DNA from 2 places in the Enterobacter sp. E14S genome. Region 1 is predicted to be linked to the other one. Evidence: predicted binding sites of a transcription regulator. Region 1 holds the regulator's gene; the other holds the start of a gene.
The links. Region 1 encodes sigma-54, which starts transcription at its own class of promoters, with help from an activator protein. Its sites were predicted from a motif close to GTTGGCACANNTTTCGCTNT; they were not measured.

Region 1 (10,971 bases):
CCAGATCACCTATCTGGTGAAAGAGCAAAAAATGCAGGCCTCCAGCGAGAAAGGCAAACGCGTCACGACCGTACTGGTTCCGTCGCAGCTGCAGGACAAAGGCAAAGGCCAGGCCCCGGCACAGAAGAAGAGTAACTAATTCGTTATGGCAACATTAACTGCAAAAAATCTCGCGAAGGCCTACAAGGGCCGCCGTGTCGTAGAAGATGTCAGTCTGACCGTCAACTCCGGCGAAATCGTGGGGCTGCTTGGCCCTAACGGTGCGGGTAAAACCACCACTTTCTACATGGTCGTTGGCATTGTGCCGCGCGATGCCGGCAACATTATCATTGACGATGAAGACATCAGCCTTCTGCCGCTGCACGCGCGCGCGCGTCGCGGGATCGGCTACCTGCCGCAGGAAGCCTCCATTTTCCGTCGTCTTAGCGTTTACGATAACCTGATGGCGGTCCTGGAAATTCGTAACGATCTGACCAGCGAACAGCGTCAGGATCGTGCCAACGAGTTGATGGAAGAGTTCCACATTGAGCATCTGCGCGACAGCCTCGGTCAGGCACTCTCCGGGGGGGAACGCCGTCGCGTTGAGATTGCGCGTGCGCTGGCCGCAAACCCGAAATTTATCCTTCTGGATGAACCGTTTGCCGGCGTTGACCCGATCTCGGTTATCGATATCAAACGCATCATTGAACACCTGCGTGACAGCGGGCTTGGCGTACTGATCACCGACCACAACGTCCGTGAAACGCTGGCCGTGTGTGAACGCGCGTATATTGTGAGCCAGGGCAATCTGATCGCCCACGGTACGCCGCAGCAGATCCTCGAAGACGATCATGTTAAGCGCGTCTATCTTGGGGAAGACTTCAGACTCTGATAGGGTAGAGGTAACGTAACGCCGAACCGGAGAAAAACGCTCTGAACATGAAGCAAGGTTTGCAATTAAGGCTCAGCCAACAACTGGCAATGACGCCGCAGCTACAGCAGGCAATTCGCCTGTTGCAACTGTCCACGTTAGAACTTCAGCAGGAACTCCAGCAGGCGCTGGACAGCAACCCCCTGCTGGAACAAACCGATCTTCATGACGAGGTAGATACTCAGCAGTCACAGGATACAGAAGCGCTCGACACCGCGGATGCACTCGAACAAAAAGAGATGCCCGACGAGCTACCGCTGGATGCCAGCTGGGATGAAATCTACACCGCCGGAACCCCTTCCGGTACGCGTGCAGACTACCAGGATGATGAGCTACCGGTCTATCAGGGAGAAACCACCCAGTCGCTGCAGGATTACCTGATGTGGCAGGTGGAACTTACCCCCTTCTCCGATACCGACCGCGCGATTGCCACCTCAATTGTCGATGCCGTTGACGACACCGGCTATTTGACCGTCACGCTGGACGATATCCTGGAAAGCATGGGCGACGAAGAGATTGAGCTTGAGGAAGTCGAAGCCGTACTGAAGCGCATCCAGCGTTTCGATCCGGTAGGCGTGGCCGCAAAAGATCTGCGCGACTGCCTGCTGATCCAGCTTTCTCAGTTCAGCAAAGAGACGCCATGGCTCGACGAGGCGCGTTTAATCATCAGCGATCATCTGGATCTGTTGGCCAACCACGATTTCCGCAGCCTTATGCGCGTTACGCGCCTGAAGGAAGAGGTGCTGAAAGAAGCGGTGAATCTGATCCAGTCACTCGATCCGCGTCCGGGACAGTCGATCCAAACCAGCGAGCCCGAGTACGTCATCCCGGACGTGCTGGTCAGAAAACACAATGACCGCTGGGTCGTTGAACTGAATTCAGACAGCATCCCTCGCCTGCAAATCAACCAGCAGTATGCCTCCATGTGCACCAGCGCGCGTAACGACTCCGACAATCAATATATTCGTAGCAATCTTCAGGAAGCGCGATGGCTGATCAAAAGTCTGGAGAGCCGAAATGATACGCTGCTGCGCGTCAGCCGCTGTATTGTCGAACAGCAGCAGGCGTTCTTTGAGCAGGGCGAAGAGTATATGAAACCGATGGTACTGGCGGATATCGCCCAGGCCGTCGAGATGCATGAATCAACCATTTCCCGTGTCACCACGCAGAAGTATCTGCACAGTCCACGCGGTATTTTTGAGCTTAAGTATTTCTTCTCCAGCCATGTGAATACCGAGGGCGGCGGCGAAGCGTCGTCAACGGCCATTCGTGCCCTGGTGAAGAAGTTGATCGCCGCGGAAAACCCCGCGAAGCCACTAAGCGACAGTAAGTTAACCACCATGCTGTCCGATCAGGGTATTATGGTGGCACGTCGTACTGTTGCGAAGTATCGAGAGTCTTTATCCATTCCGCCGTCCAACCAGCGTAAACAGCTGGTCTGACACAACCGATAAGGAAGACACTATGCAGCTCAACATCACTGGACAAAACGTCGAAATTACTGAGGCTTTACGCGACTTCGTGAACGCGAAGTTTGCAAAACTCGAGCAGTATTTCGAAAGGATCAATCAGGTCTATATTGTGTTGAAAGTGGAGAAAGTGACTCATATCTCGGATGCCACCCTGCATGTTAACGGGGGTGAACTGCATGCCAGTGCGGAAGGGCAAGACATGTACGCTGCTATCGACGGCTTGATTGATAAGCTTGCGCGACAGCTCAATAAACATAAAGATAAACTGAAACAACACTAATTGTCCGGGCAGTTAACGGGTGCAGGACGCCTGTTGTGAAACACAACAGGCCATTTGTACAGTTAGCGCTTAGGTGAAATTATGATGAACAACGATTCCGCTCTTCAACTGAGCAATGTCCTTAACCAGGAATGTACCCGCAGTGCGGTTCACTGCCAGAGCAAAAAACGTGCGCTGGAGATCATCAGTGAACTGGCTGCAAAACAGCTGGGCCTGCCGCCGCAGGTGGTATTCGAAGCGATTCTGACCCGTGAAAAAATGGGCAGTACCGGTATTGGCAACGGCATCGCGATCCCGCACGGCAAACTGGAAGAGGATACCCTGCGTGCCGTTGGTGTGTTTGTGCAGCTTGAAACACCCATCGCCTTCGATGCCATTGATAACCAGCCCGTCGATCTCCTCTTCGCGCTGCTGGTGCCTGCCGACCAGACGAAAACCCATCTGCATACGCTGTCGCTGGTCGCAAAACGTCTGGCCGATAAAACCATTTGCCGTCGACTGCGCTCGGCCCAAAGTGATGAAGAGCTCTATCAAATTATCACTGAAGCAGAAGGCAATCAGGATGATGCATAACCAGGAGATGGCCTTCACATCTGTTGTCCTGAGGAGAAACGGAACATGGTGCTGATGATTGTCAGTGGCCGTTCAGGGTCGGGGAAATCCGTTGCTCTGCGCGCCCTGGAAGACATGGGTTTTTACTGCGTCGATAACCTGCCGGTCGTGTTGTTACCCGACCTGGCCCGCACGCTGGCGGAGAGACAAACCTCTGCCGCCGTCAGTATCGACGTTCGTAACATGCCTGAATCGCCAGAGATCTTCGAACAGGCCATGAGCAACCTGCCTGACGCGTTCTCGCCTCAGCTGCTGTTCCTCGATGCAGACCGCAATACGCTGATCCGCCGCTACAGTGATACCCGTCGTTTGCACCCGCTATCCAGCAAGAACCTCTCTCTGGAGAGCGCTATCGATGAAGAGAGCGACCTGCTGGAGCCGCTGCGTTCTCGTGCCGACCTGATTGTCGACACCTCTGAAATGTCCGTTCACGAGCTGGCGGAAATGCTGCGTACCCGGCTGTTGGGTAAACGCGAGCGCGAACTGACGATGGTGTTCGAATCCTTCGGCTTTAAGCACGGTATTCCGATTGATGCGGATTATGTTTTCGACGTGCGCTTCCTGCCGAACCCGCACTGGGATCCAAAACTGCGTCCAATGACCGGTCTGGATAAGCCGGTGGCGGCGTTCCTCGACCGGCACACAGAAGTACACAATTTTATCTACCAGACGCGAAGCTACCTTGAGCTATGGTTACCTATGCTGGAGACAAACAATCGTAGCTACCTGACGGTGGCGATTGGCTGTACCGGCGGTAAACATCGTTCGGTTTACATCGCCGAACAGCTGGCCGACTATTTCCGCTCGCGCGGGAAGAACGTTCAGTCCCGTCATCGCACGCTGGAAAAACGTAAAACATGACCGTAAAACAAACCGTTGAGATCACCAACAAGCTGGGTATGCATGCACGCCCGGCGATGAAGCTGTTTGAGCTGATGCAGGGTTTCGATGCAGAGGTACTGCTGCGGAATGACGAAGGCACCGAAGCGGAAGCGAACAGCGTGATCGCGCTGCTGATGCTGGATTCCGCCAAAGGGCGCCAGATTGAGGTAGAAGCCACCGGTCCTCAGGAAGAGGAAGCGCTGGCGGCGGTGATTGCCCTGTTTAACGCAGGGTTCGACGAAGATTAAGGTCTGCTATTCAGGCGGGTAGCGCTTCGCTTACCCGCTCTACATAAGATTATTACGCTGCATAAACCCCTCTCCACCCAGCTGATTCATCTGGCGCATAATCCACGCCTGGCGGCTTCGCACGTACCCTGACGGGGCGCTGGCCTTAAAGCGGATAGGATTAGGCAGAACAGCCGCGAGCAGCGCCGCCTCCGACATGCTCAGCCTGCTGGCTGGTTTATTAAAATAGCGTTGTGATGCAGCTTCGACACCAAATACCCCCTCGCCAAACTCAGCGACGTTGAGATAGACGGTCAGAATACGTTTTTTGCTCCAGACCGTTTCCATTCCCAGGGTGAGCCCCGCTTCCAGCCCTTTTCGCACCCAGCTTCGGCCATCCCACAGGAACAGGTTTTTTGCCGTCTGCTGCGACAAGGTTGATGCCCCGCGCACGCGGTTTTCATGGCGTTCGTTATGGGCTAGCGCTTTCTCAATGGCCGCCACGTCGAACCCCCAGTGCTCCGGAAATTTCTGGTCCTCCGCAGCGATGACCGCCAGCCCCATGAACGGGGAGATCTCATCCATGCTCACCCAGTCAGAGTGGGCAACGTAACCAAAATCGCCGCTGAACCACGCGCTAAGCTGGCGCTCAACCATAACGGCAGAGAACGGTACCGGCATAATGCTGAATAAAGCCAGCCCGCCTCCCCAGAATACCGCCAGCACAAGTACGATGCGCAAGAGAAAACGTTTCACCCCTGCGCCTGCGGCAAATTTACCCTTCATTCAGTCAGCACCAGCACGCGATCCACCAGCTTTTCAATACCTGAGGCCGCCTCAGCGATATTGTTCGCCAGCATATACGCCGGCGTGGTGACAATTTTGTTATCTTCATCAACCACAATGTCATCAACCGGGCACGGAACGTGTTCGCCCCCCATTTCCTCGACGATCTCTGCGGTATCAATATCCGTCCCGATAGTCAGGCGCAGCGGGAAATCAAAAATCCTGGGCAGCATTGCCGGCGCGATGCAGATAAAGCCCAGCGGTTTTCCAGCCGCATGCATGGCCTGCGACAGCGCTTTAAGATGAGGATCGATCTGACACTCCGCACCCTGCGCAGCAAAGGTACTGAGATTTTTGGCCGCGCCAAACCCACCCGGCACAATGAGCGCATCAAGCTCTGTAGGGTCTGCCTGAATAAGAGGATGGATATCACCTCGCGCAAGACGCGCGGCTTCAATCAGTACATTACGGGTTTCCGCCATCGGCTCGCCGGTTAGATGATTAATCACATCCGCCTGATTTTTGTCCGGCGCAAAGCAAATAACCTCTGCTCCCTGCTTAGCCAGGGCCAGCAGCGTGATTACGGCTTCATGTATTTCAGAACCATCGTAAACACCGCATCCGCTCAGCACGACACCAATCTTTTTCATCATGACAATCCTTTTCTGCAACTTGCTGAAGCACATTAATAATTTTGATTAAAACGCTATGCTTCACACATTTCACTGATTCATGTAACAAACCATTTAAGATTTGCTATCTTATCTGCGTGCGGCCTAAATTTTTCAGGCAGCGCCATTTCGAAAATAACTTTAAAAAACAGGCGCAGCCACGATTTCCCTGGTGTTGGCGCAGTATTCGCGCACCCCGGTTAATCCGGGGTCATTTTTTTCTGGCGTCGACCCAGGCTTTAAGCACCGCCACATCGTTTTGCCACTCTTGTTTCATCTCTTCAACCCAATCACCCACGTTATCTTCCCATGCAGGTAAATCAGGCGACTGAATCTGTTGACCCAGCTGCTGCAGATGGCGTAAGCCGACCGAGCCGGCGGCACCTTTGATTTTATGTCCTTCTTCGACGATGCCCTTCTGGTCCCGGGCGGTCAGGTTTGATTCCAGCACGCTCAGATAGCCCGGCATCATTTTTTCGAACACCGCCAGACCATCGGTAATCAGTTTCGGGCCGACCAGATCGATGTACTGCTCCAGCATCGCGGTATCGAGTATCGTTTGGGCTTTTGCGCTATCAACAGACGTCATGGTGCTCTCCTCTTCATCATGGGTATCCCAGAACTTCTTAATCATAGCGGTCAGAGCAGGCACCGCCAGCGGCTTGCTGAGTACATCGTCCATACCAGCATCGAGATACTCTTTTTTATCTTTCAGCACGTTCGCCGTCAGCGCCACCAGCGGCGGCAGCTCGTCAGCCGCGTACTGACGCGTCAGCTCACGCGAAATATCCAGCCCGGTCATATCCGGCAGCTGAATATCCAGCAGGACAAGATCGTATTCGCCCGGTTTAAACATCTCCAGCGCGGCCTTACCGGTCATCGCGACATCCACGCTGTTGCCCAGTTTTTCCAGCACCGAGCGCGCCACAATCACGTTCAGCTCAATGTCTTCCACCAGCAGGACGTGCAGCGCGGGCAGCGGCATGTCGTCGTTTTCAAAGGTGTCTTCAACCTCCTCTGCCACCGCCGGCGCATGGACCGTCAGCGTGAAGGTTGATCCTTTGCCCGGCTGGCTGACAACGGTGATATCGCCACCCATACTCTTCGCCAGCCGTTTAGAGACCGCCAGGCCAATGCCTGTTCCTGTCGCCGGTTTCCCGCCGTTGCTGTCCTTCACCTGGTAGTACATCGCGAAAATTTTGTCCTGCTCCTCCTGCGGAATACCCATCCCGGAGTCTTCCACCTCGAAGTGCAGCATATCGCCTTCGTCATAGCGGATGCGCACCGCCACCTGACCCTTCTGGGTAAATTTCACCGCGTTGCTGATGAGATTCCACAGGATCTGACGCAGACGCGTGCCGTCAGTCACCACTTTATGCGGCAGCGGCAGTGTTGGCTCCATGACAAAACTCAGTCCCTTCTGCTGCGCCTGCAGGCCGGACAGGTTTTCGAGGTCGGCAAGGAAGCTGGTGAAATCAACAGGCTGATTATCAAGCTGAACTTTACGGCGCTCCATCTTATCCATATCAATAATATCGTTGAAGATATTTCCCAGCGTGACCGCTGAGACATGGATAGTCTTGAGGTATTTTTCCTGCTCTGCGGTCAGGTCGGTATCCAGCAGAATACGGCTCAGCCCGACAATGCCATTAAGCGGCGTACGCAGCTCGTGGCTGATGGTGGAGATAAAGGTAGTCTTGTCGCGGCTGGCGCGCTCCAGGGCATCCTGATAGCGCTTACGCTCGGTGATATCGCGGCCAAAGCCCATCAGGCCGTGGCGTTTCCCCACGCGGTCATAGTAGGGCACCTTACGGATCTCAAAGCAGGCTTTGCGTCCGTCCGGGTAATCCAGCCACTGTTCATAGGTCAGCGAGACGTTATGGCGGAATACTTTTTCGTCCGTCTCCATGACCTTGGCCGCCGCCTCTTCAGAGTAAACGTCCTGCGGCTTCAGGTTAATCAGCTGCTTTTCGCTTTTCCCGGTGAGCAACTCCATCGCCCGGTTACAGCCGGAAAACTCTTTATCTTCATTACGGTAAAACACCAGATCCGGCGAAGCATCGAGGAACGACCGCAGGAAAGAGGATTGCTGCTCAAGCTGGATCTGCGTGACCTCGCGCTCTTTCATTTCGATTTTCAGCTGCTCCAGCGTGGCCTGACGCTCGGCTTCCGCCTTCTCACGATCGGCGATCTCCTGATTCAGCTGCGCAATGTTGTCTTTAAGCTGGACGTTGAGCTTCAGGTCGCGCTCGCGCATCTCTTCAAGTTTATCGACCAGTTTTGACAGACGCTGACGGGACTCTTCCAGCTGTTCAACCACTACGGAAAGGAAATAGACCGCCCAGGGAGTAATGAGCAAGCCAAAGAAGATGGAGCGGATGACGTCGATACTCTCGACCTGACCATGCAGAACCATGGTGACGGCCATTTGTACGACAATGGCCAGAACGACCAGCGCCAGCGCAAGCAGCATGGAGAAACGCACCAGCCCAAGCTTCATCATCAGGTCGACGTAATACTGGGCAAGCATTCGAATTTGCTTCATAGAGGATCCCTTCACGACTTTATCGCTCAATAATACTCAAATTCAGGGCGAGGCGTTGAAGGTTGTGAGAAAAAGTGCGGGGTGAAACAGGAGATTAGCCTCGCTCCCGGTTAACCGGAAGCGAGGAGAGGTCAATCAGGAGCGTTTCAACAGCAGCCAGAGGCTGATCAGGAGGAAACTGGCGCTTGGCAGCAGCGCACCAATTATTGGCGGAATGCCATAAACCAGCGTCAGCGGACCGAAGATCTGATCGAGGACGTAGAACACAAAGCCGAAACTGATACCGGTCACGACGCGCACGCCCATCGGCACGCTGCGTAACGGGCCGAAGATAAACGACAGCGCCATCAGCATCATCACCGCCACGGACATCGGCTGGAAGATCTTGCTCCACATGTTGAGCTGATAACGTCCCGCATCCTGCCCGCTCGACTTTAGGTATTTCACATAGTTGTGCAAACCGCTGATGGAGAGCGCGTCAGGATCCAGCGCAACAACACCGAGCTTGTCAGGCGTCAGGTTGGTCTTCCACGTACCGGTTACCGTCTGAGAACCCGTAATCTGTTTCGGATCGGTCAGGTTAGATTCATCAACCTGGGACAAACGCCACTGTTTATGTTCGGCGTCAAATTTCGCCGAAGAGGCGTGGCGGACTGACTCCAGACGGCGCTGGTCATCGAAAGCATAGATGCTCACCCCCCCCAGTTCATCATTCCCCTTCACCCGTTCGATGTAGACGAAGTTTTTACCGTCTTTCGCCCATAAACCTTGTTGAGTCGAGAGCAGCGAGCCGCCGTACATGGCCTGAGCACGGTAGTTACGCGCCATCTGTTCGCCCTGCGGCGCGACCCACTCGCCAATCGCCATGGTCAACAGCACCAGTGGGATCGCGGTTTTCATGACCGACAGCGCAACCTGCATGCGGGTAAAGCCCGAGGCCTGCATAACGACCAGCTCGCTGCGCTGCGCCAGCATCCCCAGCCCCAACAGCGCGCCCAGCAGGGCCGCCATCGGGAAGAAGATCTGTACATCTTTCGGCACGCTGAGCAGGGTATACATCCCCGCGCCCATCGCGTCATAGCTCCCCTGGCCGGCTTTTTTCAGCTGATCGACAAATTTGATAATGCCGGAGAGCGACACCAGCATGAACAACGTCATCATGATGGTGGTAAAAATGGTTTTACCGATATAGCGATCAAGAACGCCAAACGCCTGCATTAGATGGCTCCTTTACGCGAGAATCGGGCACGTATGCGGCGCACAGGCACCGTATCCCACAGGTTTAATCCCAGCGCCAGTAAGATGTACAGGCTGTTGACGAACCATGTCCAGACCATAGGGTCCAGCTTACCCTTCGCGCCGTTAGAACGAATCGAGGTTTGCAGCAGGAAATAGATCAGGTAAAGCAGCATCGCCGGCAGCATAGAGAGCACACGTCCCTGGCGCGGGTTCACCACGCTCAGCGGAACGACAATCAGCGCCATCATAAACACGGTGAATACAAGCGTAATACGCCAGTGGAACTCAGCGCGCGCTCTGTCGGTATCGGTATTCCACAGGGTACGCATGTCCATTTGCTCGGTATCCGTTGGATCGAGCGCCACCGCCTGATGGCCGATAATGGCCTGATAGTTCTGGAAATCCGTAATACGGAAGTCGCGCAGCATGGCGGTGCCTTCGAAACGGGTGCCTTTGTTCAGCGTCACGATCTGAGAACCATCTTTGCGCTGAGCAAGCTGACCGGAGTCTGCAACCACCACGGAAGGACGCGCGTTACCTTTGGGACGTAACTGCGCCAGGAATACGTCGTTGAATTTACTGCCGTCAACGCTCTCAATGAACAGCACGGAGTTACCGTCGGTCGCCTGCTGGAATTGCCCCTGGGCTAAGGCTGCCATGCCGGGGTTGGCTTTCGCTTCGGCCAGCACTTCGTCCTGATGACGGGAAGACATGGGACCCGCCCACATCACATTCACCGCCGCGACAATACCCGTGAACAGCGCCAGTATCATGGCCGCTTTCACCAGTACCGCTTTGCTCAGGCCACAGGCATGCATCACCGTGATTTCACTCTCGGTGTAGAGTTTCCCAAGCGTCATGAGCAGGCCAAGGAAAAGACTTAGCGGCAGGATGAGCTGCGCCATTTCCGGGATCCCTAAGCCAAGCAGGGAAAGCACCAGATTTGTTGGAATTTCGCCGTCAACGGCCGCACCGAGGATCTTAACCAGCTTCTGACAGAAAAAAATCAGCAGCAGGATGAAGAGGATCGCCAGTTGGCTTTTGAGCGTCTCCCGCACCAGATATCTTATGATTATCACTTTAAATACGCCCGTAAAAACCCGTCTCTTTGCAGGAATTTCGCTTGTTTCATGGCTTAAACGTCATTTATTCTCTTGAGTCGTCGAAATCATCGCTAAGATTAAAACATCCGGCGGATTCACGCTTCAGGACTTTTTCTGACGTGTCGAAACCGTAGTAACGTAAGATTAACACGAAGTCACCACAACAGCGGACATGAGTTACGAAAGGTTTCAATTCTATCCGTAGCTGCCGCCGTTGTCTTTAAGATTCAGGAGCGTAGTGCAT
Region 2 (10,971 bases), on a different contig from region 1:
CTCTCTTTCCACGGACTGTACAGCCTAATTTCCAAAAACGAGAGCAAAATCGAATAGCCGGTTTTTTAACGTTTTAATCTTGCGAGGAAAACCGTTAATATAAACCAAATTATCACTCAGTAGCGTTATCCCTATTCTGGAGACATTTCCTTTGATCAACGTCCTTCTTGTTGATGACCACGAACTGGTGCGCGCAGGGATACGACGCATTCTTGAAGATATTAAAGGTATTAAAGTTGCCGGTGAGGCGTGCTGTGGCGAAGATGCGGTAAAATGGTGCCGCACAAACTCGGCCGATGTGGTACTGATGGATATGAACATGCCCGGTATCGGTGGCCTTGAAGCAACACGCAAAATCGCGCGTACCTTTGTTGATACCAAAGTCATCATGCTGACCGTGCATACCGAAAACCCACTGCCCGCGAAAGTGATGCAGGCGGGCGCAGCGGGCTACCTGAGTAAAGGTGCTGCGCCGCAGGAAGTCGTCAATGCAATCCGTTCCGTGTTTGCCGGACAGCGCTACATAGCGTCCGACATTGCCCAGCAGATGGCGCTGAGTCAGATTGAGCCCGAAAAAACCGAATCACCGTTTGCCAGTTTGTCCGAGCGTGAATTGCAGATTATGCTGATGATCACCAAAGGTCAGAAGGTGAATGAGATCTCGGAGCAGCTGAATCTCAGCCCGAAAACGGTGAACAGCTATCGTTACCGGATGTTCAGTAAACTGAACATTCATGGCGACGTTGAACTGACGCACCTGGCCATCCGGCACGGTTTGTGTAATGCGGAGACGTTGTTAAGTCAGTGAGTGATGTGTTCGATTCAAAAGCATTTCTGAAAACCGTAACCAGCCAGCCTGGCGTCTATCGCATGTATGACGCTGGCGGTACGGTTATCTACGTGGGGAAGGCAAAAGATCTTAAAAAACGCCTCTCCAGCTATTTTCGCAGCAACCTGGCCTCCCGAAAGACCGAAGCGCTGGTCTCACTCATTCAGAATATTGATGTCACCGTCACGCACACCGAGACAGAAGCGCTGCTGCTTGAGCACAACTATATTAAGCTCTACCAGCCGCGCTATAACGTCCTGTTGCGTGATGATAAGTCCTACCCGTTTATTTTTCTGAGCGGCGATACCCATCCGCGCCTCGCCATGCACCGCGGTGCAAAACACGCCAAGGGCGAATACTTCGGGCCGTTCCCTAACGGCTATGCCGTGCGTGAAACGCTGGCGCTGCTGCAAAAAATCTTCCCTATCCGCCAGTGTGAAAACAGCGTTTACCGTAACCGCTCGCGCCCGTGCCTGCAGTACCAGATTGGACGCTGCCTGGGGCCCTGCGTGGAAGGGCTGGTAAGTGAAGAAGAGTATGCCCGGCAGGTGGATTATGTGCGCCTGTTCTTAGCCGGAAAAGACGATCAGGTCTTAACGCAGCTGATCGCGCGCATGGAAAAAGCCAGCGCCGCACTCGAGTTCGAAGAGGCCGCGCGGATCCGCGACCAAATCCAGGCGGTGCGCAGAGTCACTGAGAAACAGTTTGTCTCGAATACCGGTGACGATCTCGACGTCATCGGCGTAGCCTTTGACGCCGGGATGGCCTGCGTGCACGTGCTGTTTATTCGCCAGGGCAAAGTGCTCGGCAGCCGCAGCTATTTCCCGAAAGTGCCCGGCGGTACTGAACTGGGTGAAGTGGTGGAAACCTTTGTAGGCCAGTTCTACCTGCAGGGGAGCCAGATGCGCACGCTGCCTTCTGAGATCCTGCTCGATTTTAATCTTGACGATAAAACCCTGCTGGCCGATTCGCTCTCTGAACTGGCGGGCCGTCGGGTGAATGTACAAACCAAACCGCGCGGCGACCGTGCACGTTATCTTAAGCTGGCGCGAACCAACGCGGCGACGGCACTCACCACGAAGCTGTCGCAGCAGTCGACGGTCAATCAGCGTTTAACGGCCCTGGCGACGCTGCTGAAGCTTCCGGAAGTGAAACGGATGGAGTGTTTCGACATCAGTCACACGATGGGAGAACAGACGGTGGCCTCCTGCGTGGTGTTTGATGCTAATGGCCCACTGCGCGCCGAGTATCGCCGCTACAACATCACCGGGATCACGCCGGGCGATGACTATGCGGCCATGAATCAGGTGCTGCGTCGTCGCTATGGTAAAGCCATAGAGGAGAGCAAAATTCCGGATGTGATCCTGATTGACGGCGGGAAAGGGCAGCTCGGCCAGGCGAAAGCGGTATTTGAATCGCTTGATGTCAGCTGGGATAAAAACCATCCGCTGCTGCTGGGCGTCGCAAAAGGGGCCGATCGTAAGGCCGGTCTGGAGACATTGTTCTTCGAGCCGGAAGGCGAGGGCTTCAGCCTTCCGCCGGATTCCCCGGCGCTGCACGTCATCCAGCATATTCGCGATGAATCACACGATCATGCCATCAGCGGTCACCGCAAAAAACGGGCGAAGGTGAAAAATACCAGTAGCCTGGAAACGATCGAAGGCGTGGGGCCAAAACGTCGCCAGATGCTGCTGAAGTATATGGGCGGATTGCAAGGATTACTCAACGCCAGCATGGAGGAAATTGCAAAAGTGCCGGGTATTTCGCAAGGGCTGGCAGAAAAGATCTACTACTCGTTGAAACATTGAGGGCTCTGTAGCAACATAGAGCTAAATTTTACTGACAACAAACAGTTACCGTCATTATGCAATTTAATATCCCTACGTTGCTCACTCTCTTCCGTGTCGTACTCATCCCGTTCTTTGTACTGGCGTTTTACCTGCCGGTCGTCTGGGCACCCTTTGCGTGTGCGTTGATCTTCCTGATCGCAGCGGTCACCGACTGGTTTGATGGCTACCTGGCCCGTCGCTGGAATCAAAGCACCCGTTTCGGTGCCTTCCTCGATCCGGTGGCAGACAAAGTGATGGTCGCTATCGCCATGGTGCTGGTAGCCGAGCACTATCATACCTGGTGGGTAACGCTGCCTGCGGCCACTATGATCGGTCGCGAGATCATTATCTCTGCGCTGCGCGAATGGATGGCGGAACTGGGGAAACGCAGCAGCGTGGCGGTCTCGTGGATTGGTAAAGTCAAAACGACGGCGCAGATGGCTGCGCTGGTCTGGATGCTCTGGCGTCCGAACGCCTGGGTTGAATGGGCGGGAATTGGTCTGCTGTGGGTGGCGGCAGTGCTGACGCTGTGGTCCATGCTGCAATATTTGAACGCTGCGCGCGGGGATTTGCTTGATCAGTGATCGTTTCGCCGTAATTTTCAGCAAACGATCCAGGGATGCAAAAAATAACGTTGACTCATAACGTCATATCAGTAGAATGCAACGCATCGAACGGCGGCACAGCAAGCCGGACGGTAATGAAATCAAGTGGTTAGATGTTTACTTGATGACATGCGGGAATAGCTCAGTTGGTAGAGCACGACCTTGCCAAGGTCGGGGTCGCGAGTTCGAGTCTCGTTTCCCGCTCCAGATTAAAGACATGCGCAGTAGCGGGTGTCAGTTTGAAAAGTTTTACGGCGCGTTAGCAAAGCGGTTATGTAGCGGATTGCAAATCCGTCTAGTCCGGTTCGACTCCGGAACGCGCCTCCACTTTCTTCCCGAGCCCGGATGGTGGAATCGGTAGACACAAGGGATTTAAAATCCCTCGGCGTTCGCGCTGTGTGGGTTCAAGTCCCACTCCGGGTACCATGGGAAACAAAGAATAATCAAAGCAATAAGCAGTGTCGTGAAACCACCGAAAGGTGGTTTTTTTGTGCCTGTAATTTCTGTTCACTTTTTTCGTCAGCTTGACTCGCCTCAGGAAAAGGACAATCTTGTCCCGTACACCCTACATCAACCATTTTTCCTTTTTTTATTAAATAGATAGTCATGTTTAAAGACGGTTGTGTTTTAGTCGAGTATCTTCCAGTTTCGAATGAAGCACGGTTCGCATAAATTGATGCAAATCAAACTGATTTAAGTTAATGCATTTCTAATATTAATTAATTCGCGCTAAAAAATAATAGTGATGTATCTTAGCCGTAGCGAGAAGACGTTTAATTTGATAATTGCTGGTGGCCATTCGCTATATTGCCGGACCAAACCGTCAGTCTTATGTTCACGGGGTTAAGTCCTGGCAAGTAATGCCTTTACCAGAAACACACCTATCTCAGTTAACAAAATGTATATTTTACAATAACAAGAAGCCGTATCCCTGTCGGGAGAGAGACTGGATTTTAAAAGAATTGGATAATTAAAAATGAAAAAAATAATGATAGCTGCTTTTTTATCAGTAGTGATGACGGGATGTGCTAATAATCCTAACGCCTCTGACTATGAATTATGTCAGGCTATGAGCGGTGACACGTTCACCAGTGGGTCGGAAGCGGCTCAAATGATGCAAGCCAGAATACAGGCGGGCACTTCTACGGTCAGTGCGGCAGATTGTGCGGCTATTACACAAAGTACGGCAGCAGGATGGCAACAAAAGGCGGCTAACCTGAATGCAGCTAGCGCTGCATATAATCAAAGTATTCAGCCTAAACCTACCCTGGAAACTAATTGTAATCCGACTATAAACGGCGGTTTCACCTGTACACAGCAATAATGAGTCCTTATAGCTTAACTTTGTGATAAAACGCATTATTCACTATCCCCATCGTTCGCGCTGTGTGGGGCCAATTCCCACTACCATGGGAAACAAAGAATAATCAAAGCAATAAGCAGTGTCGTGAAACCACCGAAAGGTGGTTTTTTTGTGCCTAAAATCCGTCAGTCACACCCCGCCCAAATACGCCTTCCTCACCTCCTGATTTCCAAGCAGCTCTTCGCCGGTGCCGCTCAACCGGATCTGCCCGTTAACCATCACATACCCGCGGTCGGAAAGCTTCAGCGCGTGATGCGCATTCTGCTCCACCAGAAAGATAGTCATGCCGTTGCGGGCCAGCTCGCGCAGCGTCTGGAAGATCTGTTTCACCACAATCGGCGCCAGACCGAGGCTCGGTTCATCCAGCAGCAGCAGCTTCGGACGGCTCATCAGCGCCCGGGCGATCGCCAGCATCTGCTGTTCCCCGCCGGACATGGTCATCGCGCGCTGCTTGCTTCGCTCCTTGAGGCGCGGGAACAGGTCGAACATGGTTTGCATATCCTCAGCGGCAAACTGGCTGCCGATGGGGATGGTCCCCATCAGCAGGTTCTCTTCAACGGTCATATCCGGGAAGATTCGTCTGCCTTCCGGCGCCTGCGCAATACCGCCGGACGCGACGTAGTGGGTGGATTTATGGCTGATATCCTCGCCGCTGAAAAGTATCTTTCCGCTGCGAATACGGGGCTGGCCAAAGATGGACATCAGCAATGTCGATTTACCCGCGCCGTTTGCGCCAATCAGCGCCACGGTTTCACCCTTATTGACCTCAAGGGAAACCTGTTTAAGCGCCTGAATGACGCCGTAAAATACGTCCACCTCGCGAAATGCCAGCAGCGGTTCGCTCATAGGTTGACCTCGCTTTCATCCGTACCCAGGTAGGCGGCAATCACCTTTTCATCATGCTGGATCTGCTCGGGTTTTCCCCTGGCAATAACATCCCCGTGGTCGAGCACGATAATGTCGTCCGAAATCTCCATCACCATCCCCATATCATGCTCAATCAGCAATACCGTGATGTCATGATGATCCCGCAGAAAACGAATAATGCTGCTCAGCTTGTGCGTTTCAACCGGGTTAAGCCCGGCGGCGGGTTCATCCAGACAGATCATTTCCGGCCCGGTGCACATTGCTCGCGCAATTTCCAGACGCCGCTGCTGGCCGTACGACATCTCTCCCGCCAGACGATTGGCGCACTCCACCAGATCCACCACTTCCAGCCAGTAGAAGGCCCTGTCCAGGGCGTCGCTTTCCGCCCGCCGGTATGCCGGCGTATTTAAGATCCCGGCGAGCAGATTGCGATTAACGCGCATATGCTGCGCAACCAGCAGGTTTTCCACGACAGACATCTCGCGAAAAAGACGGATATTTTGAAACGTGCGCGCCAGCCCTGCGCGATTGACCAGATGCGTTCCGCCGAACATTTTGTAGAACAGACGCTGCCCGAACTGCGCGGGGTTAATCCAGTCACCCGGCTGGAATTTTTGTCCGAGCACCTGAATAACGTTAGTCGTTTTATGGCGGGTATTAAATAAAATGTTGCCGCCGGAGGCTCTGTAGAAGCCCGTCAGGCAGTTAAACACGGTGGTTTTCCCCGCCCCGTTTGGCCCAATCAGGGCGGTAATTGAGCTGCGCTGCACGTCCAGGTTGACGTCGTTTAGCGCCTTAATCCCGCCGAAGTGCATCATCAGATGTTCAACGCGTAATATCGTTTCGTTCATGGCGCGACGCCCTTACGCACGGCAAACCCGCTGCGGTTAATGCGGATCAAACCGCGTGGACGCCAGATCATCATCACCACCATGAGCATGCCAAACAGCAGGACGCGGTACTCGGCAAAACTGCGCAGCAGTTCCGGCGTTACCGTAAGCACAAAGGCGGCCAGTACCACGCCAAGCGTCGAGCCCATACCGCCCAGCACCACGATGGCGAGGATCAGCGCCGATTCAAAGAAGGTAAAGGAGGTGGGATTTACGAACCCCTGATAGGTGGCGAAGAACACCCCGGCAATGCCCGCGGTCGACGCACCCAGCGTAAAGGCCGACAGCTTAACCAGAACATGATTTAACCCCATCGAGCGGCAGGCAATTTCGTCTTCACGCAGCGCTTCCCACGCCCGACCAATCGGCATCCGCGTCAGGCGGTGCTTGATGTAGAGCACCAGCATCACCACCAGGAACAGAACCGCGTAGATAAAAATAAACTTCATGTTCGGGTTGTAGGTGAGGTGGAAAAATTCGTGGAAGGGCACGCCGCCTTCTTTCGCGCGTCGTCCAAATTCCAGACCGAAAAAGGTGGGGGGAGGGGCCGACACGCCGTTTGGTCCGCCGGTGAAGGTCAGCCAGTTGTTCAGTATCAGGCGAATAATCTCCCCGAACCCGAGGGTGACGATGGCGAGATAGTCACCGTGCATGCGCAGTACCGGAAAACCGAGCAGGGCGCCTGCGGCGGCGGCCATGATTGCCGCCAGCGGCAGCATGCTCCAGAAGCCTAAGCCGAGATACTGGTATCCCAGCGCCAGACCGTACGCACCAATTGCGTAGAACGCGACATATCCCAGATCCAGCAGGCCGGCCAGACCCACGACGATATTCAGCCCCAGACCGAGAAGCACGTAGATCAGCCCGAGAATGGCGACGGTCAGTACATATTTCGTGGCGACAAACGGAAAGCAAATCGCAAGAGCAATCACCAGAGGAATAATCCAGCGCATGCGGCTTTTGTATTCCGGTGGCCGGACATATACGCCCGCGCTATCGGCTTCGAAGCGCGCCTGGAAACGGGTGCCCGCGGCGGTACCTAAAAAGGCGCTCAGCAGAAAACGCCCGAGCATGACGATGCCAACCATCCAGGCCAGTCGCTGCCCGGCAAAGTTAAAGCTGTAACCGTCCAGCACTACGCCCGCTATGGGGCCGAAGATTATCAGCGCAATCAGCCCGGAAAAAATCGCGTCCAGCATGCAGCGTTTAAGTGAAAAACCGTGTGATGTCATCATTCTCTCCCTCACACTTTGGCCACAATCGGGCGCCCAAGCAGCCCCTGGGGACGGAAAATCAGGATCATGACCAGCAGGCCGAACGAAAAGACATCTTTATAGTCCGAGTTCACCATGCCCGAGAACTGGGCTTCCGCCACGCCCAGGATAAGGCCACCGAGCATGGCGCCGGGGAGGGAGCCGATGCCGCCGAGCACCGCCGCAGTGAAGGCTTTAATGCCGATCACGAACCCGACGTAGAAATCAAAGGTGCCGTAATTCATGGTGATCAGCACGCCTGCCAGACCGGCCATCGCCGCGCCGATCACAAAGACCAGCGAAATAATCCGGTCAGTGTTAATGCCCAGAATGGAGGCCATCTTACGATCCTGCTGTACCGCGCGGCACATCCGGCCCAGCCGGGTATGGTTGATAATCCAGGTGAGCACCAGCATGCCGGCAAACGATGCAACCAAAATAAACACTTTGGTGTAGGTTATCTGCACGAAGCCGTCGCCCAGATGCAGGCGAATCACGCCGTCCAGCATGGTCGGCACCCCTTGCTGACGCGGACCCTGGCTCAGCTGCGCGTAGTTTTGCAGGATAAGCGACATCCCGATGGCGGAGATCAGCGGCGCCAGGCGCGTGGAGTTGCGCAGCGGCTTGTAGGCGATACGCTCGATGGTCCAGCCGTACACCCCGGTAACCACAATGGTGAACACCAGCGTACCCAGAATCAGCAGCGGGAACGACTGCAGACCGAAGAACGAGAGCAGCGCCAGACCAATGGCGCAGAGATAGGCGGAAATCATATACACTTCGCCGTGGGCGAAATTGATCATCCCGATAATGCCGTACACCATGGTGTAGCCGATGGCGATTAAACCGTAGACGGAGCCCAGCGTTAAGCCATTGATTAACTGTTGCAGGAAGAATGTACTCATCTTAGCGCGCTCGTTTTATAGGCTGCGCGATGCGCGCAGCCTGATGTTTATTACGCGCCGACGGGCAGGCCCGCCGACGTTGAGCGTGACTCCGTCCCGTTACTGCACTTCCTTATATTTGCCTTTGTCGTCCCACTGGTACACCACGTAGTCAGACACTTTCAGATCGCCTTTGTTGTCCCAGGCTTTTTTGCCCATCACCGTGTCGACGGAATTGGCTTTCAGCCACTCGCTGGCTTTGGCGGAGTCCTTGCCGCCGGTGGCCTTGAAGGCTGCGGCAATGGCCTGTACGGAGGCATAGGAGTAAAGGGTGTAACCTTCCGGCTCGAATTTACCGGCGCGGAATTTCTCGATAACCGCTTTACCGTCCGGGATAAGGCGCGGATCTTTACCGAAGGTCATGTAAATGCCGTTCGTGTATTGCGGGCCCCCCGCGGCGGTCACCATCTCTTCGTTGACAATACAGTCGCCGGAGAAGAATTTCGCCTGCACGCCCTGTTCGCGCATCTGTCGAACCAGCGGACCGGCTTCCGGGTGACAGCCACCGAAGAACACGACGTCCGGTTTTAGCGCGCCGATCTTGGTCACCAGCGCGTTAAAGTCTTTCTCACCGCGAGATAACCCCTCATACATCACATCCTGAACCCCGCGTTTCGCCAGCGCCGCTTTGGTGGCGTCAGCCAGACCCTGACCATAGGTGTCTTTATCGTGAATAATCACCACGCGCTTGGCTTTCAGCTTGTCGATGATGAAGTCGCTGGCAACCTGACCCTGCTGGTCATCGCGTCCGCACATGCGGAACATATCGCTCATGCCGCGTTCGGTGATCAGCGGGTTAGTTGAGCCGGGGGTAATCGCAATAATGCCCGCGTCGCTATACACCTCGGAGGCGGGCATTGTGGAAGAGGAGCAGAAATGGCCGACCACGGCGTTGACTTTATCCTGGTCAACTAAACGGTTGGCGACGGCCACGGCCTGCTTGGGCTCGCAGGCATCATCCCCCTGAACCAGTTTGATCTTCTCGCCGTTAATGCCGCCTGCGGCATTAATGTCTTCAGCGGCCTGCGTTGCGCCGTGCCAGTACTGATCGCCATAGGTGGCATTCGGACCCGTGAACGGCCCTGCCACGCCAATCACAATATCTGCCCGGGCGGAAAACGCCGTCACCAGGCAACCGGCCAACACAAGAGAAAGAGGAGTTCTGATTAATTTCAGCGACATTATTATGTTCCTTAGCAAAGAGGTTTTTGCACCACGGCGTAAACCCGAACGCCCGACGGCGCAGCCAATCCGAAACACGAGCAAGAACAAAATGCACTAAACGAACAAGATACAGACGGCATCCTGCATATTACGGCGAGATTTCCCTGCGCAGAGGCGCGCGAAGAACGTTAAGCAAAAACGTTGCCAGAATGGTTAACCCATTGACGAGCATGCGACATGTTTGAGTATAGAGCGCCGCGTTATGCCGCCTTGCGGGAGGAGAAGAAATTACAGCGGAGATCACATATCGTTAACAATAAAGCCCATAAGTTGTGCAAAGGTCACGGTTTGCACGCTTTTGCAGCAATAAAGACCTAAACTTCAGCCCGGAGAGGCGTGAGTTATGTGTTAGGATCGTTTCCTTTTGCAGGAGTGTCAGCGATGACTGAAGGCCCATTGAATGAAAGCGAAATGGCGTGGCTTGAAGAGACGTTAATGTCTTACGGTCATGATGACGCGTCCGTGATTGACGTGTCCGAACTGGACGGCATGCTTACCGCAGTGCTTTCCGGTCCTGTTGTCGTTGAGCCAGACGCCTGGCTGGTGGCGGTGTGGGGTGGCGAGAAGTACATTCCGCGCTGGAAAAACGATCGTGAGATGAACCGTTTTATCGATCTCTGCTTTAAGCATATGAACGATATTGCCGAGCGCCTGAGCGAGTACCCGGATCAGTTTGAACCGATGTTCGGTTATAACGACGTTGACGGTGAGAGTTATACCGTGGTGGAAGAGTGGTGCTATGGCTATATGCGCGGCGTGGCGCTGACGGACTGGTCAGCCCTGCCGGAAGCCCTGAAGGCCGACCTTGAGGTAATTGCCCTGCACGGGACGGAAGAGAACAGCGAAAAGCTGGATGAACTGTCCGAAGAGGAGTATATCGCCAGCATCGAAAGCATCCAGCCTGCGGCACTGCGTTTATATCAATACTGGGTTAACAATCCGCAGCAGCCGGAAGTGAAGAAACCGACGGTGAACGGCACGAAGGTCGGGCGTAACGATCCGTGTCCTTGCGGCAGCGGGAAGAAGTTTAAGAGCTGCTGTTTGCACTGATACATTTTTGTGGTTTTGGTTCGTTCACCTTAAGACCAGTAGAGAATAATACGTTTTTAACCTGTGACCGAGATAAGGGGCCGTCGAGGCCCCTTATATGGCCAGGCGTATCAGACG

Region 2: a site for sigma-54 is predicted at 9,934-9,953, ahead of ACZ6J2_RS08125 (branched-chain amino acid ABC transporter substrate-binding protein). Genes of this name have one in related genera too.

The regions. Positions count from the first base shown of each region.
Region 1 covers NZ_JBVODQ010000006.1:127,049-138,019, forward strand. Annotated here, with positions in the region: gene lptA (lipopolysaccharide ABC transporter substrate-binding protein LptA) at 1-139, shown strand, start outside; gene lptB (LPS export ABC transporter ATP-binding protein) at 146-871, shown strand; gene rpoN (RNA polymerase factor sigma-54) at 919-2,352, shown strand; gene hpf (ribosome hibernation promoting factor) at 2,375-2,662, shown strand; gene ptsN (PTS IIA-like nitrogen regulatory protein PtsN) at 2,744-3,235, shown strand; gene rapZ (RNase adapter RapZ) at 3,281-4,135, shown strand; gene npr (PTS phosphocarrier protein NPr) at 4,132-4,404, shown strand; gene mtgA (monofunctional biosynthetic peptidoglycan transglycosylase) at 4,444-5,169, opposite strand; gene elbB (isoprenoid biosynthesis glyoxalase ElbB) at 5,166-5,819, opposite strand; gene arcB (aerobic respiration two-component sensor histidine kinase ArcB) at 6,052-8,385, opposite strand; gene lptG (LPS export ABC transporter permease LptG) at 8,521-9,603, opposite strand; gene lptF (LPS export ABC transporter permease LptF) at 9,603-10,703, opposite strand; gene pepA (leucyl aminopeptidase) at 10,970-10,971, shown strand, end outside.
Region 2 covers NZ_JBVODQ010000002.1:617,887-628,857, forward strand. Annotated here, with positions in the region: gene uvrY (UvrY/SirA/GacA family response regulator transcription factor) at 152-808, shown strand; gene uvrC (excinuclease ABC subunit UvrC) at 805-2,637, shown strand; gene pgsA (CDP-diacylglycerol--glycerol-3-phosphate 3-phosphatidyltransferase) at 2,694-3,242, shown strand; tRNA gene ACZ6J2_RS08085 (tRNA-Gly) at 3,395-3,470, shown strand; tRNA gene ACZ6J2_RS08090 (tRNA-Cys) at 3,517-3,590, shown strand; tRNA gene ACZ6J2_RS08095 (tRNA-Leu) at 3,603-3,689, shown strand; gene ACZ6J2_RS08100 (hypothetical protein) at 4,240-4,587, shown strand; gene ACZ6J2_RS08105 (ABC transporter ATP-binding protein) at 4,756-5,472, opposite strand; gene ACZ6J2_RS08110 (ATP-binding cassette domain-containing protein) at 5,469-6,344, opposite strand; gene livM (high-affinity branched-chain amino acid ABC transporter permease LivM) at 6,341-7,615, opposite strand; gene ACZ6J2_RS08120 (ABC transporter permease subunit) at 7,627-8,541, opposite strand; gene ACZ6J2_RS08125 (branched-chain amino acid ABC transporter substrate-binding protein) at 8,641-9,762, opposite strand; gene ACZ6J2_RS08130 (YecA/YgfB family protein) at 10,186-10,854, shown strand.